Hahella chejuensis KCTC 2396: one gene and its partner. The protein of the gene in region 1 binds, or shares a complex with, the protein of each later gene. Links are inferred from orthologs where the notes say so. Each region holds a gene or a part of one and is shown on either strand. Other genes may lie near its edges.

The links.
Region 2: the proteins of uvrA (region 1) and mfd are in contact, whole or in part, in a crystal structure (PDB 4DFC), measured with the Escherichia coli proteins. The link is inferred for Hahella chejuensis KCTC 2396 from one-to-one orthologs.

Annotation. Positions count from the first base shown.
Region 1 is NC_007645.1:6,324,240-6,331,979, reverse strand. Bases 1-3,369 are described here. They hold uvrA (excinuclease ABC subunit UvrA), read right to left. Parts: upstream 3,027-3,369; coding sequence 201-3,026; downstream 1-200. Other genes in these bases: HCH_RS27825 (MFS transporter), read left to right, coding at 3,170-3,369; rplQ (50S ribosomal protein L17), read left to right, coding at 1-76. Outside these bases: more of HCH_RS27825, read left to right, coding at 3,370-4,552; ssb (single-stranded DNA-binding protein), read left to right, coding at 4,568-5,200; HCH_RS27815 (D-alanine--D-alanine ligase family protein), read left to right, coding at 5,311-6,306; HCH_RS27810 (hypothetical protein), read left to right, coding at 6,472-6,837; HCH_RS27805 (hypothetical protein), read right to left, coding at 6,890-7,336; HCH_RS34020 (hypothetical protein), read left to right, coding at 7,407-7,634. UniProt on the Escherichia coli protein: The UvrABC repair system catalyzes the recognition and processing of DNA lesions. UvrA is an ATPase and a DNA-binding protein. A damage recognition complex composed of 2 UvrA and 2 UvrB subunits scans DNA for abnormalities.
Region 2 is NC_007645.1:2,751,457-2,756,618, forward strand. The notes cover bases 1-4,050. They hold mfd (transcription-repair coupling factor), read right to left. Parts: upstream 3,651-4,050; coding sequence 201-3,650; downstream 1-200. Other genes in these bases: HCH_RS12125 (peptidoglycan binding protein CsiV), read right to left, coding at 1-45; HCH_RS12135 (glyceraldehyde-3-phosphate dehydrogenase), read left to right, coding at 3,859-4,050. In the rest of the region: more of HCH_RS12135, read left to right, coding at 4,051-5,162. UniProt on the Escherichia coli protein: Couples transcription and DNA repair by recognizing RNA polymerase (RNAP) stalled at DNA lesions. Mediates ATP-dependent release of RNAP and its truncated transcript from the DNA, and recruitment of nucleotide excision repair machinery to the damaged site.

The DNA.
Region 1 (7,740 bases):
CGATAGCGCTCCAATGGCTTTTGTTGAGCTAGTGGACCGTCCGGTAGTTGAAGCCGAAGGCGACAACGAAGAGTAAGTTCTTCTCGGATATTAAAAAGCCGCTTTTAGCGGCTTTTTTTATGCCTGAATCAAATGCAGGCATTTTCTTAGATCAGGGAGCTTTGATTTATCGCTACTCCCTGACATTCTCTGCTAGGTAGCTAACTTTCCAGAATGCGTTTCAAGAAATGAGCGGTATGAGACTTCTCATTGTCTTTTACGGTTTCAGGCGCACCCTCGGCAATAATCAATCCGCCCCGGCTTCCGCCTTCTGGGCCCAGGTCGATGATCCAGTCCGCTGTTTTAATGACATCAAGGTTATGTTCAATGACAACAATCGTATTTCCATGATCACGCAGACGATGCAATACCTTAAGTAGCTGATCAATATCAAAGAAATGCAGGCCTGTGGTGGGTTCGTCAAGAATGTACAAGGTTTTACCCGTATCTCTCTTGGATAACTCACGAGATAGCTTAACGCGCTGGGCTTCGCCCCCCGACAAAGTGACCGCGCTCTGGCCAAGGCCGATATAGGAGAGGCCCACGTCAATCAACGTTTGCAGCTTTTTGGCGATTGCTGGGATGGCGTCGAAAAATTCTCGAGCGTCTTCTACTGTCATTTCCAGCACGTCATGTATGGACTTGCCTTTGTAGGTGACTTCAAGAGTTTCACGATTATAGCGTTTCCCTTTACATACATCGCAGGGGACATACAGGTCAGGCAAAAAGTGCATTTCAACTTTGATGACTCCGTCTCCCTGACAGGCTTCACAGCGCCCTCCACGTACGTTAAAGCTGAATCTTCCCGGTTTGTAACCGCGAGACCTTGCTTCTTGAGTCGCTGCGAAAAGCTCTCTAATTGGAGTGAATATGCCTGTATAGGTAGCAGGGTTGGATCTTGGAGTGCGTCCTATTGGGCTTTGGTCGATATCTATAACTTTATCGAAGTGATCCAGACCTTCTATTGACTCATAAGGCTCGGCGGTTAGAGTGGTCGCCATATTAAGTTTGGTGGCGGCGATTGGATACAGAGTGCTATTGATCAATGTGGACTTACCTGACCCTGATACACCAGTGATGCAGGTAAACAGTCCGACAGGAACTTTTAGCGTGACCGACTGCAGGTTATTCCCGGTGGCCCCGCTAATGATCAGTTGCTTGTCTGGGTCCGGCTGGACTCTTTGTTCTGGTATCGCAATACATCGCGTTCCCTTGAGGTATTGACCTGTGATGGATTTATCACTAGCCATGACCTGTTCAGGAGAGCCGTGCGCAACGATTTCTCCGCCATGAACTCCCGCGCCGGGACCAATATCCACGACATAGTCCGCCATACGAATGGCGTCTTCGTCATGCTCAACCACGATGACAGTGTTGCCGAGATCTCTCAGATGCGTCAGTGTGGCCAGTAAGCGGTCGTTATCTCTTTGATGGAGACCAATGGATGGTTCATCAAGAACATACATCACTCCTACGAGGCCTGCGCCGATCTGACTGGCCAATCTGATACGTTGGGCTTCGCCACCGGAAAGCGTTTCCGCGCTGCGATCCAAGGTGAGGTAGTCCAAACCAACGTTAACGAGAAACTGAAGGCGTAGCTGAATTTCTTTAACGATTTTCGCCGCAATTTCACCTTTACGACCCGGCAGCGACAAGTGATGAAAGAAGTTACTGGCGTCGCCAATGGCCATGTGCGAGGTGTCAGGCAGGCTCTTATTGTCGATAAACACATGACGAGAAGAGCGCTTCAATCGGCTGCCGTGGCAATCTGGGCAGGACTTTTGAGTAAGGAACTTAGACAACTCGTCGCGCACCATTTGTGAGTCCGTTTCCCGGTAACGGCGCTCAATATTCGGCAATATGCCTTCGAATGGGTGCTCTCTGAAGACAATGTCTCCGCGGCTATTTACATATTTGAACTTGATGTCCGTTCGTCCACTGCCTTTTAAAAGCGCATTTCGAAACGACTCGGGAAGTGCTTCAAAAGGCGTTTCTATGTCGACATCATAATGCTCGGCTAGGCTGGTCAGCATTTGAAAGTAGAATACGCTGCGTCTGTCCCATCCTTTGATCGCTCCCTCCGCCAACGTCAGCTCTGGACGCTCCACCAGCTTGTCAGGATCGAAATACTGCTTCACTCCGAGACCGTCGCAGCTGGGGCACGCGCCGGCGGGATTGTTGAAGGAAAATACTCTTGGCTCCAGCTCGCTGACGCTATAGCCGCACTCGGGACAGGCGAATAACGCCGAAAAGATAAGCTCTTCTCCGTCACCATCCATTGGTGCTGCGATGACTACACCTTCCGCCAGCTCAATGCAGGTTTCGAGGGACTCCGCCAAGCGGGTTTGGATGTCTTCACGAATTTTAAGTCGGTCGACGACGACCTCAATTGTATGCTTGCGCTTTTTATCCAGTTGGGGAATGTCGTCGAGATCTGTCACGATGCCGTCGATGCGCGCTCGAATGAAGCCCTGCGCTCGAAGGCCTTCAATCACGTGCAGATGTTCGCCCTTGCGATTGCGTATTACAGGAGCCAGCAACATCCATTTACTGTCTTGAGGCAACTCCAGGATACGGTCCACCATCTGGCTGACTGTCTGGGCTTCGAGAACGATGTCGTGATCCGGGCAGCGAGGTTCGCCGGCGCGTGCATATAGCAGACGCAGGTAATCGTAAATTTCAGTAATGGTGCCGACAGTGGAGCGAGGGTTGTGGGAGGTGGATTTCTGTTCGATGGAAATAGCGGGGGAGAGACCTTCTATGTGGTCAACGTCCGGCTTCTCCATCATGGACAGGAACTGTCTGGCGTAAGTGGATAGTGACTCCACATAGCGCCGCTGGCCTTCCGCGTAGAGCGTATCGAAAGCCAGGGATGACTTGCCTGAGCCTGACAGCCCGGTAATGACGATGAGCTTGTCTCTCGGCAAGTCCAGGTCGACATTCTTAAGATTGTGGGTTCGGGCTCCGCGGACTTGGATCGTGTCCATAAAATTCTTTTCACCTCCGGAATTTACAGCCGGTCATTATATAAGTACGGAAACAGGATGGGCAAAGCCACTGCGAATCGATTAATAAGTGGCTGGTCAAATGCTACAATATGCGCTTTTTGATGGACTGGTACGGTAGTTAAATGCAAAAGACGCAGAGGTTTATGCCCCAGGAGCGCCGCGCTGTCTCCGCGCTGGCTTCGCTGTACGCCATGCGAATGCTTGGGTTGTTTATGGTGCTGCCGGTTTTCATGGTGTTGGGGAGAGAGCTTGAGGGCGCAACGCCCGCACTGCTTGGCCTCGCCATAGGCGTATATGGCTTGAGTCAGGCTGTGATGCAGGTGCCTTTTGGGGCGTTGTCCGATCGTTTTGGCCGCAAGAAGTTAATATTTATCGGTTTGGGTGTGTTCTGTCTTGGCAGCGTCGTTGCAGCATTAAGCGATAATATTTATGGCGTTATCTTTGGGCGCCTGTTGCAAGGAGCAGGGGCGATCGCCAGTGTTTTGATGGCGCTGCTCAGTGACCTGACGCAGGAAGAGAATCGCACCAAAGCCATGGCGTCCGTGGGGATGACGATTGGCTTGTCCTTCGCGTTGGCGCTGGTTTTAGGGCCGCTTATTTCAGGCTTCGCGGGATTGGCCGGGCTGTTTTGGGCGACGGCCTGTATGGCGTTGTCAGGAATGATTTTGTTGTATAAAGTGCCGACCCCGTTACAACAGCGGCGTAACTTGGAAACAATAGTGCTCCGCTCGGCGTTGAGAAATGTCTTCCAGCATAAAGAGTTAATGCGTCTGAACTGGGGAATATTCTCGCTCCACATGATTTTGACGGCGATGTTCGTCGCAATGCCGGTTACATTGGCGGATAAATTTAATATGGTTGCAGATCGGCACGGCTGGTTTTACTTGGCGGTGATGGGCGCAGCTTTTGTATTTATGATTCCGCTGATCATCATTGGTGAAAAGAAACGACTTCTGCGGCAGGTTTTCACTGGAGCGGTCTGGTTAATGGCGGTCGCACTCATGATTGTGATGAAAGGAGTGAACGACTTTATCGGGTTTACCCTGGCTGTGTTCGGCTTCTTCTTGGCTTTCAACTTCTTAGAAGCGACTTTACCTTCACTGGTCAGTAAAGTCGCCCCTGCCGGCATGCGAGGTACGGCAATGGGCGTGTACTCCAGCTCCCAGTTTTTCGGGGCCTTTCTAGGGGGCGTCCTAGGTGGACTGGCTTACCAGAAGTTTGGTTTGATGGGAGTGTATGGTCTTTGTACAGTGATGGCGGTAGTATGGGGCGGAGTGTCCCTGTTCATGCCTGATCCTCCCTATACAGCGAGTTATGTGCTGCCGTTGCAGCCGTTCAATGTGGACGCAGCGGATAAGATAGCGCAGGAACTGACGCAAATTCATGGTGTTGAAGACGTCACGTTGGTGATCGAAGAGCACTTGGCGTACTTGAAAATTGATAGACAGCGCTTTGATGAGAAAGCGCTGATAAATTACCCTCTCACCGCCCAGGTTGAGGGATAACGTTTGGAGAGCGATATGGCGCGTGGTGTAAATAAAGTAATTCTAATTGGTAATTTGGGTAGCGATCCGGAAACACGTTATACCCCCTCCGGCAGCGCGATTTCCAACCTGAGGTTGGCGACTGACGAGAGTTATAAAGACAAGCAGACGGGACAGCTGGTTCCCCGTACGGAATGGCACCGGGTTGTGCTGTTCGGTAAGTTGGCGGAGATCGCCGCTCAGTATCTGAGAAAAGGCTCCAAAGTATATATTGAAGGTCGTCTGCAAACCCGTAAGTGGCAGGATCAGTCTGGGCAGGATCGCTACAGCACTGAGATTGTTGTAGATATGCAAGGTCAGATGCAGATGCTCGACAGCCGCAGTGGCGGCGGTGGTATGGATAACTCGCAAGGTTACAATGACGGCTGGCAACAATCAGCTCCCTCCGGCGACAGTTACGGCAGCGCTCCAGCCGCTGCGCCCGCCGGTAATTATGGCGGCGCTTCTTCCAACAACAATTATGGCGGAGCCCCTAACAATAACTTCGGCGCGTCAAGCGGTGGTTACTCCGCTCCGAATCAGGCGCAACAACGCCCGCAACAGCCTCAGCAACCTAAGCCGCCCATGCCAGAGCCGATGGACGACTTTGACGACGACATTCCTTTTTGATTCGGAAGCTAAAGAATATTTAAGGCGTAGCGCTGTGACAGCCTGACTTGAAAGCCCCATTATCTCGGGGCTTTTTTGTTTTTACGTTTCGGGTGAGGAGAATAAGGGCCATGAAAATCGCAGTTTTATTCGGCGGCACGAGTGAAGAGCGGGATGTCTCTATCGCCAGCGCCGCGCAAATTATTCCGGCGCTGCGTAGTCTGGGGCATGAGGTGTTTTCCGTGGATACGGCCACTGGACAACTGTCTGGGACGGATGAAATGCGTCTTCTGCAAGCGGGTGTGGCGCCGGAGCCGCCGTCGACGTCGGTTATCGCCGATGTGCGAGGTCGCGCTATCGCCTTGTCTGCGGAGGCTTTTAATATCCGTGACGTTGATGTTGTTTTTCTGGCGTTGCATGGCGGCGCAGGAGAAGACGGACGGATTCAGGCAATGTTGGATCTGGCTGGTCTGGCGTATACCGGCAGTAATCATATTGCGAGTGCGGTGGCCATGGACAAAGACCTGAGTAAGCAACTGTTCCGCGCCGCCGGCGTACCCACGCCGGATTGGTTGATGGCGCCAGCGAGCAGTGATGAAGTGGCGCAAAAGTTAGGTTGGCCAGTGGTCGTCAAACCCAGCAAGCAAGGTTCCACGGTTGGTTTAAGCGTGGTGCGGGAAGCGTCGGAGTTGGCGAAGGCGATTGAGCTTGCGATGAATTACGACGATGAAGTCATGATTGAGAAGTTCATCCCTGGACGAGAATTCACTGTCGGAATATTAGATGGGCGGGCGTTGCTAGTAGGCGAAATCATCGTTCCTAACGAGATATTTGATTACCACGCCAAGTATCAGGTGGGCGCCGCCAGCGAAATATTTCCGGCGAATATTTCTGAGACTGACGCCGCCGCTATGCAGGAGATCGCATTGCGTGCGCATGCCGCGCTGAAGTTGGGCGTGTACAGCCGAATCGATTTCCGTGTGGAGGATAACGGCGCAGTATGGTGTCTGGAAGGTAATTCGTTGCCGGGGATGACTGCGAACAGTCTATTGCCGCAAGCGGCGAGGGCCGCCGGTATTGAATTTCCCGAACTTCTGGAGCGGATCTGCCGTGGCGCTGTAACTTGAGCGCCTCGTTTCTGCCTGTAGGTTAGTGATTGGAAGGCGACGGAGGGCCTTTGGTAGGGGACATGCGCCCAAATCAATCGTTATATTGTGCCATAATGCTGGGGCCAGGCCGTTAAGACATAACGGCGTATAAAAAAACTAACAGCAGAAACAAGGGAGTAGGATATGACTACAATATTGGATATCGCAAAAAAGGACTTTGAGACCGGCACGGAATATCAAGTCGAGTTGATCACTAAAGAGGGCTCCAAAAATGGCAAGCCTTCGCCCTGTTTGGAAGTATGGGAGAGAGCAAGAGGCACTCGAACGATTCTGGGGCGAATCTTTCAGATCGATATGGAGGAAGCGCTTTACCATGCGTCCAAAAATGGCGCGGAAGAAGTCCTCATCGGTAAACGCGGTAAAGATGATGACGCTTTTTCAGAAGGTAAAATCGTGCTCGAAGGCGGCGCTCCCGCGAAACTGACGTTGGCGCTGAAAGTCACTTCTTCTCCCTCCCCGGAAGTGAAAGAAGCGGCTTATCCCTGGTAATCCAGTTCGCGATCTCAAGGCGAAGCGGTGATGACCAGCGCTTCGCCGTCCTCTACCTCTGATTAGCCCGAATCCAACCTAAATCCACCTGCTCATTGGATTCCGCGAGTAATTCGCCTTCGTGAGAATACAGTTGAATCATGAAATGACTGGCTCCCAATACATCCTGAGCAGTTTTCACATCGGTGTGATAGCCGTCGTTATTCGCTTTGCTGGCTAGCGCGGTAATGAGGATGGCGCGTTCATGTTCCCAGTCGAAGCCCGCCAACGTTTTCAACTGCCCACGAAAAATCTGATCGTCGCTTTGCGCTGCGACTAATACCGCATACTCGATCGGAAATGCTTCCCCGTAACAGGTATGAATGTCTTGCCGCAGACTGGTGATTCGGTACTCGCAAGAGGATGCGTCGTAAAAGCGGACAGGTTGAGAGTACGTGGCGCAACCCAGGATACTGGCGTTCAAGGCGATGGACAGCGCCAGCTTTATTATGCTTTTCATATTGCCTTCCCTTTGCTGATTTGAGGCCTCTCGCAGCATCGTTGTTGCTGGGCGACAGACATGCTTTTTATTGGCTATTTTAGCGTTGCATGTCTTTATAAAAGAAGACTATGACTCACTTATTGCAACATATCCTTATGAATTTATTGCTGTTTGTTTGAATATGGTTACAGCTGTCGCTATTCCCCCTGCTTTTACAGATCGTTTCTTTTTTGATCAGTTTCGTCCTTATATGATGCCCTCGCCAAATGTCCGTGTTCAGGTAGTTGCGGGCGATGGATTGCATGTTCGTCGGTAGGTCCGGCGCTGAAGTTATGGGATAAACTATGTTGTTGCGAACTTATCAGTGGTCTGTCGTTCTGATGCGATCAGGCCTCATGGCGGCGAGATTATTAATATGGCAA
Region 2 (5,162 bases), 3.6 Mb from region 1 along the record:
TCGTGCTGAAACAGAGCAACGTTGAGGTGTTCGGCAAAATAGCATTTATTTGGACAACTTCTTTTGTTTTGTGATTTGGAAGGCGTGCGCCAGGGAATAAAAGCCAGGGTGAGTCGATATCGCCGATGGGGCTGGCCATCTATCAACAAACCCTCACAAAGTATACTACATTTCCCCGGCGCCGGGGCCGCCCGGCGGGGTTAAGCGCGGGCGGGAGCGAAGGATTTCAGAAGTTTTTCCACGAATTGCATACGGTCCTCCTTGTCCTCCAATGAGCGAGTGACGCGTAGCTTGGAGCCGCCGTCCAGTTTGTAGTGCTTGGGCTCGCGCTGAATGAGGTTGACCAGCTTGATCGGCTCGATGGTGGTTTTAGCGTTGAATTCGATTACGCCGCCCTTGGCGCCAATATCAATTCTGGCCATGCCCAGCCTGTCGGCGGTCAGTTTCAAATGCGCCTGACGGAACAGGTTTTTGGTCGCGTCAGGCAAGAGACCAAAGCGGTCTATCATCTCAATTTGCATGGACTGTAACGCGTCTTCGTCCTTGGCGCTGGCGATGCGCTTATACAGAATCAGGCGGTTATGGACATCCGGCAGATAGTCGTCGGGGATCAAAGCGGGCAAGCGCAAATTGACCTCACAACCCTGGTCGATAGGCTGGGTGAGATCCAGCTCTTTGCCTTCGCGCATGGCTTTGACGGCGGCGTCCAATAATTGCAGGTAAAGAGTGAAACCTATGTTCTGGATATGCCCGCTTTGCTCCTCGCCGAGCAACTCCCCGGCGCCGCGAATTTCCAGATCGTGGGTGGCGAGGGTGAATCCAGCGCCCAGGTCCTGCGCGCTGCTGATGGCGTCCAATCGCTTTTTGGCGTCCTCAGTAAGGTTGCGTGGCGGCGGGGTCAGCAGGTAGGCGTAGGCCTGGTGATGAGAGCGCCCGACCCGGCCTCGCAACTGGTGCAACTGCGCCAGGCCGAATTTGTCCGCGCGCTCGATGATAATGGTGTTGGCGGAGGGGATGTCGATACCGGTTTCAATGATCGTGGTGCACATCAGCACATTGAAGCGTTTATGGTAAAAATCCGACATGACCCTTTCCAGTTCGCGTTCCCGCATCTGGCCATGGGCGACAGCCACGCGCGCATCCGGAACCATCTCCTGCAGCTCTGAGGCGGCTTTATTAATGGTATTAACTTCGTTATGCAGGAAGAACACCTGACCGCCCCGCAAAATTTCCCGCAGCACGGCTTCTTTGATAATGCTGTTGTTGTGCTCCTGCACGAAGGTTTTAACGGACAGGCGTTTCTCCGGCGGTGTAGCGATAATCGACAAATCGCGCACGCCCTGAAAGGAAAGATTCAGGGTTCGCGGAATCGGCGTCGCGGTCAGGGTGAGTATATCGATGTTGGCGCGCAGAGATTTAACCTTCTCCTTTTGTTGCACGCCAAAACGATGCTCCTCGTCGATGATTAATAAGCCGAGGTTCTTAAACTGGATGTCTTTCTGCAGCAGCTTATGGGTGCCGACGAGAATGTCGACTTTGCCGTCTGATAGCTTGTCTTTGACTTTCTCTATATCGCCGGCGCTGCGAAAGCGAGAGATCAGTTCGATATTGATCGCCGTGTCCGCGAAACGGTCCTGGAAGGACTGAAAGTGCTGCTGCGCGAGCAGAGTGGTGGGCGTCAGTATCGCCACCTGGCGCCCTGCGTGTGCGGCGAGAAATGCGGCGCGCATGGCGACTTCCGTTTTACCGAATCCTACATCGCCGCAGACCAGACGGTCCATGGGGCGAGGCTTCATCATATCCTGCAAAACCGCGTTGATGGCGGTGGCCTGATCTGGCGTTTCTTCAAACGGGAAGGCGGCGGAAAAGGCGCGATAATGCTCGTCCGGCGGCGGGCAGGCGTAACCTGTATGTAGCTCCCGTTTGGCGTAAATTTCCAGCAGTTCCGCTGCGCTGTCTTTGATTTTTTCCGCTGCCTGACGCTTGGCGGCGGACCAGCGATCCGTACCGAGTTTATTGATCGGCGCGAGCTTGTCGTCAAGTCCGGCGTAGCGGGAAATCAGGTGCAGAGAGGAAACCGGCACATAAAGTTTGGCTTCGTTGGCGTATTCCAGCACCAGAAACTCCTGCTTCTGGCCATCCACTTCGAGTGACTGCAAACCTTTGTAGCGGCCGATGCCGTGATCGATATGTACGACCGGCGCATTAAGCTTCAGCTCGGTCAGGTTCTGAATGATGTTTTCCGGGCTTTCCTGCGCCCGCTTGCGCCGTCTACGCTGCAGGACTCTGCCTTCATATAGATCGGCTTCCGCGACAACCAGAATCTGGTTCTCGTTGTCAGCGAAGCCCTTCGCCAGCTCCGCTACTGTAATATTCCATCGCTCGTTAGAATTCAGGCACGCTTCCCAGGACTCCAGCAACGTGAGCGGTCTGCCATGTTCTTTGAACGTGTCCATCAACGCTTGTTGGCGTCCAGCGGATTCAGCACACAGGATGATCTTGTAACCGGTGTCCTGTTGGGCGCAATCAATGGCCTGTAATGGATTCTCTTTCTTGGCGTCCAAGGCCAGATGGGGGAGGGGCGCGAACGGTTTGTCGGACTCCTCGGACTTGGCGCTGAACTGCGCGCGTGGAAACTGCTTCAACCCTTCGAACAGCTCTTCAACCCGCAGATAGATATCCGCCGGAGGTAAAATGGGGCGTTGAATATCGTGGCGCAGATCTTCGTAGCGCTGCTCCAGATCTTTCCAGAAGTGCAGTGCTTTCTCATGTAATCCGTCGTAAAGGGCGAAACAGGCGTCCCTGGCGACATAATCCAGCAGGCTGGCGGTTTCGGTGAAAAATAAAGTGAGGTAATACTCCAGTCCGGGCGTAGCAATACCACGACTGATGTCTTGCAACAACGGGATGTTGCGTGAAGCGCCGGGAAACTTCTCGTAGAAGTTGTCTTTGAACAACTGAATGGAGGCTTCATTAAGGGGAAACTCATGCGCGGGCAGCAGGCTGATTTCATCTACCTGACTGGCGGAACGTTGAGTCTCCGGGTCAAACTGGCGCAGAGTCTCGACTTCCTCATCAAATAAGTCGATACGGAAGGGCGCTTTGGAGCCCATGGGAAATATATCGAGAATCGATCCTCTGACCGCAAATTCGCCATGCTCATAGACGGTATCCACGCAGCGATACCCGGCTTGCTCCAGCTCAGATCTATAACTGTCTATCCTGAGCGGCTGACCTTTACGAAGGATCAGGGTGGAGCGTTGCACAAACTCTTTCGGCGCCAAACGCACCATGATGGTGCTGAGGGGAACGATAAGCAGGCCGCTGGCGCAAGTCGGTAGGTTATGCAGGGTCTGAATACGTTGGGAAATAATGTCCTGGTGAGGCGAAAAAGTATCGTAAGGGAGGGTTTCCCAGTCCGGCAAAGTCAAAATTGGGGGCGTGCTCTCATTTTTTTTCGCATCCCCTAAAAAAAATTTTACCGCCGATTCGAGCTGATCCGCCGAGGGCATATCTGGTGTTATTACCACCAACAGGCGTTTTTGCTCTTTGAGCGCCTGCGCCAGAATGTAAGCGTCTGACTGTCCGACGGCCTGAGGCCAGTACTTGATAGTCGTTGAATTTGAAGGAAGTTGGCGCCGTTCTGTCAACTTTATATCTCCACCTTAAAGTCAAGGGGCATTCTACAATTGTTTCGTAAAATCACAACCAAACCCCGAAAACGTGATAGCCAGTCCACTTGTGTAAGGGCCTCGCAAAGCCCTGGAAAGCGTTAAAAATCAAGGAGCCTAAATTGCTTCGGATGTTTTGAAAAGGGATAATGAGCGCCCGATTTGCGCAGACGAGAGGTGCATGAAAGTGAGTCAAGAAAAATTGGATGCTTGTTTTGGGGAATGGAAGGAACGCGAAACCGTCGCTGAAGCGATGATTCCCCTGATCGGAAGACTGTACAGAAAATATAACGTCATCACATCCATATATGGTCGCCCAATCATCAACCGTTCAGTGATCGGCCTGTTAAAAGCGCACCGCTTTGTGCGTCAGGTGGCTGAACATGAACTGTCCGTGCACAATACTTACCCTATATTAAAGCTGCTGGACGAACTGGAACTTGGGCACGCTCACGTAGATATCGGCAAGCTCGCCATTAAATACGAAAAAATAAAAGACACGGTTGCGCTGGAAGATTTCGTGCGCAGCGAGCTGGACGAAGTGGTTGGGAAATGCGCCGTCGAGGGAAGTATGGGGACTTCCGGGGAAAGCAAAGACGTCGTGTTGTTCGGTTTTGGACGTATCGGTCGGCTACTGGCGAGAATTCTTATCGAGAAAGCCGGCGGTGGAGCGAATCTGCGCCTGCGTGCGATTGTCGTGCGTAAAGGCAATGCGGAAAACGATCTGGAAAAACGCGCCAGTCTGCTGCGTCGCGATTCCGTACATGGTTCTTTCCAGGGTACGATCACCGTGGATGAGAAAGAGTCCGCTATTATCGCCAACGGCAATTACATTCAGGTTATCTATGCGAATAGCCCGGATGCAGTGGATTACACCCAGTACGGCATCGACAACGCCATCGTTATCGACAACACCGGCGTGTGGCGCGATGAAGCGGGCCTGTCCCGTCACTTGGAGTGCAAGGGCGTCAAAGGCGTGCTGTTGACCGCGCCCGGCAAAGGCTCGATCAAGAACATCGTATATGGCATCAACAACCATTTGATCACTGCGGAAGATCGCATTCTTTCGGCGGCGTCCTGTACGACCAACGCCATTACGCCGGTACTGAAAGCGCTGAATGACGAGTACGGCATCAAAGACGGCCACGTTGAAACCGTCCACTCCTACACTAATGACCAGAACCTGATCGATAACTACCACAAAGGCAGCCGCCGCGGACGCAGCGCGCCTCTGAACATGGTTATCACAGAAACAGGCGCCGCCAAGGCTGTCGCCAAAGCGCTGCCCGAGCTGGCTGGTAAGCTGACCGGCAACGCGATTCGCGTACCGACGCCGAACGTTTCTCTGGCTATTCTGAACCTGAATCTGGGGCGCGACACTTCCGTGGAAGAGCTTAACGGCTACCTGCGCGATGTGTCCCTGCACTCCGATTTGCAGAAACAGATTGATTTCGTTAACTCCCCTGAAGTGGTTTCCACTGACTTTGTCGG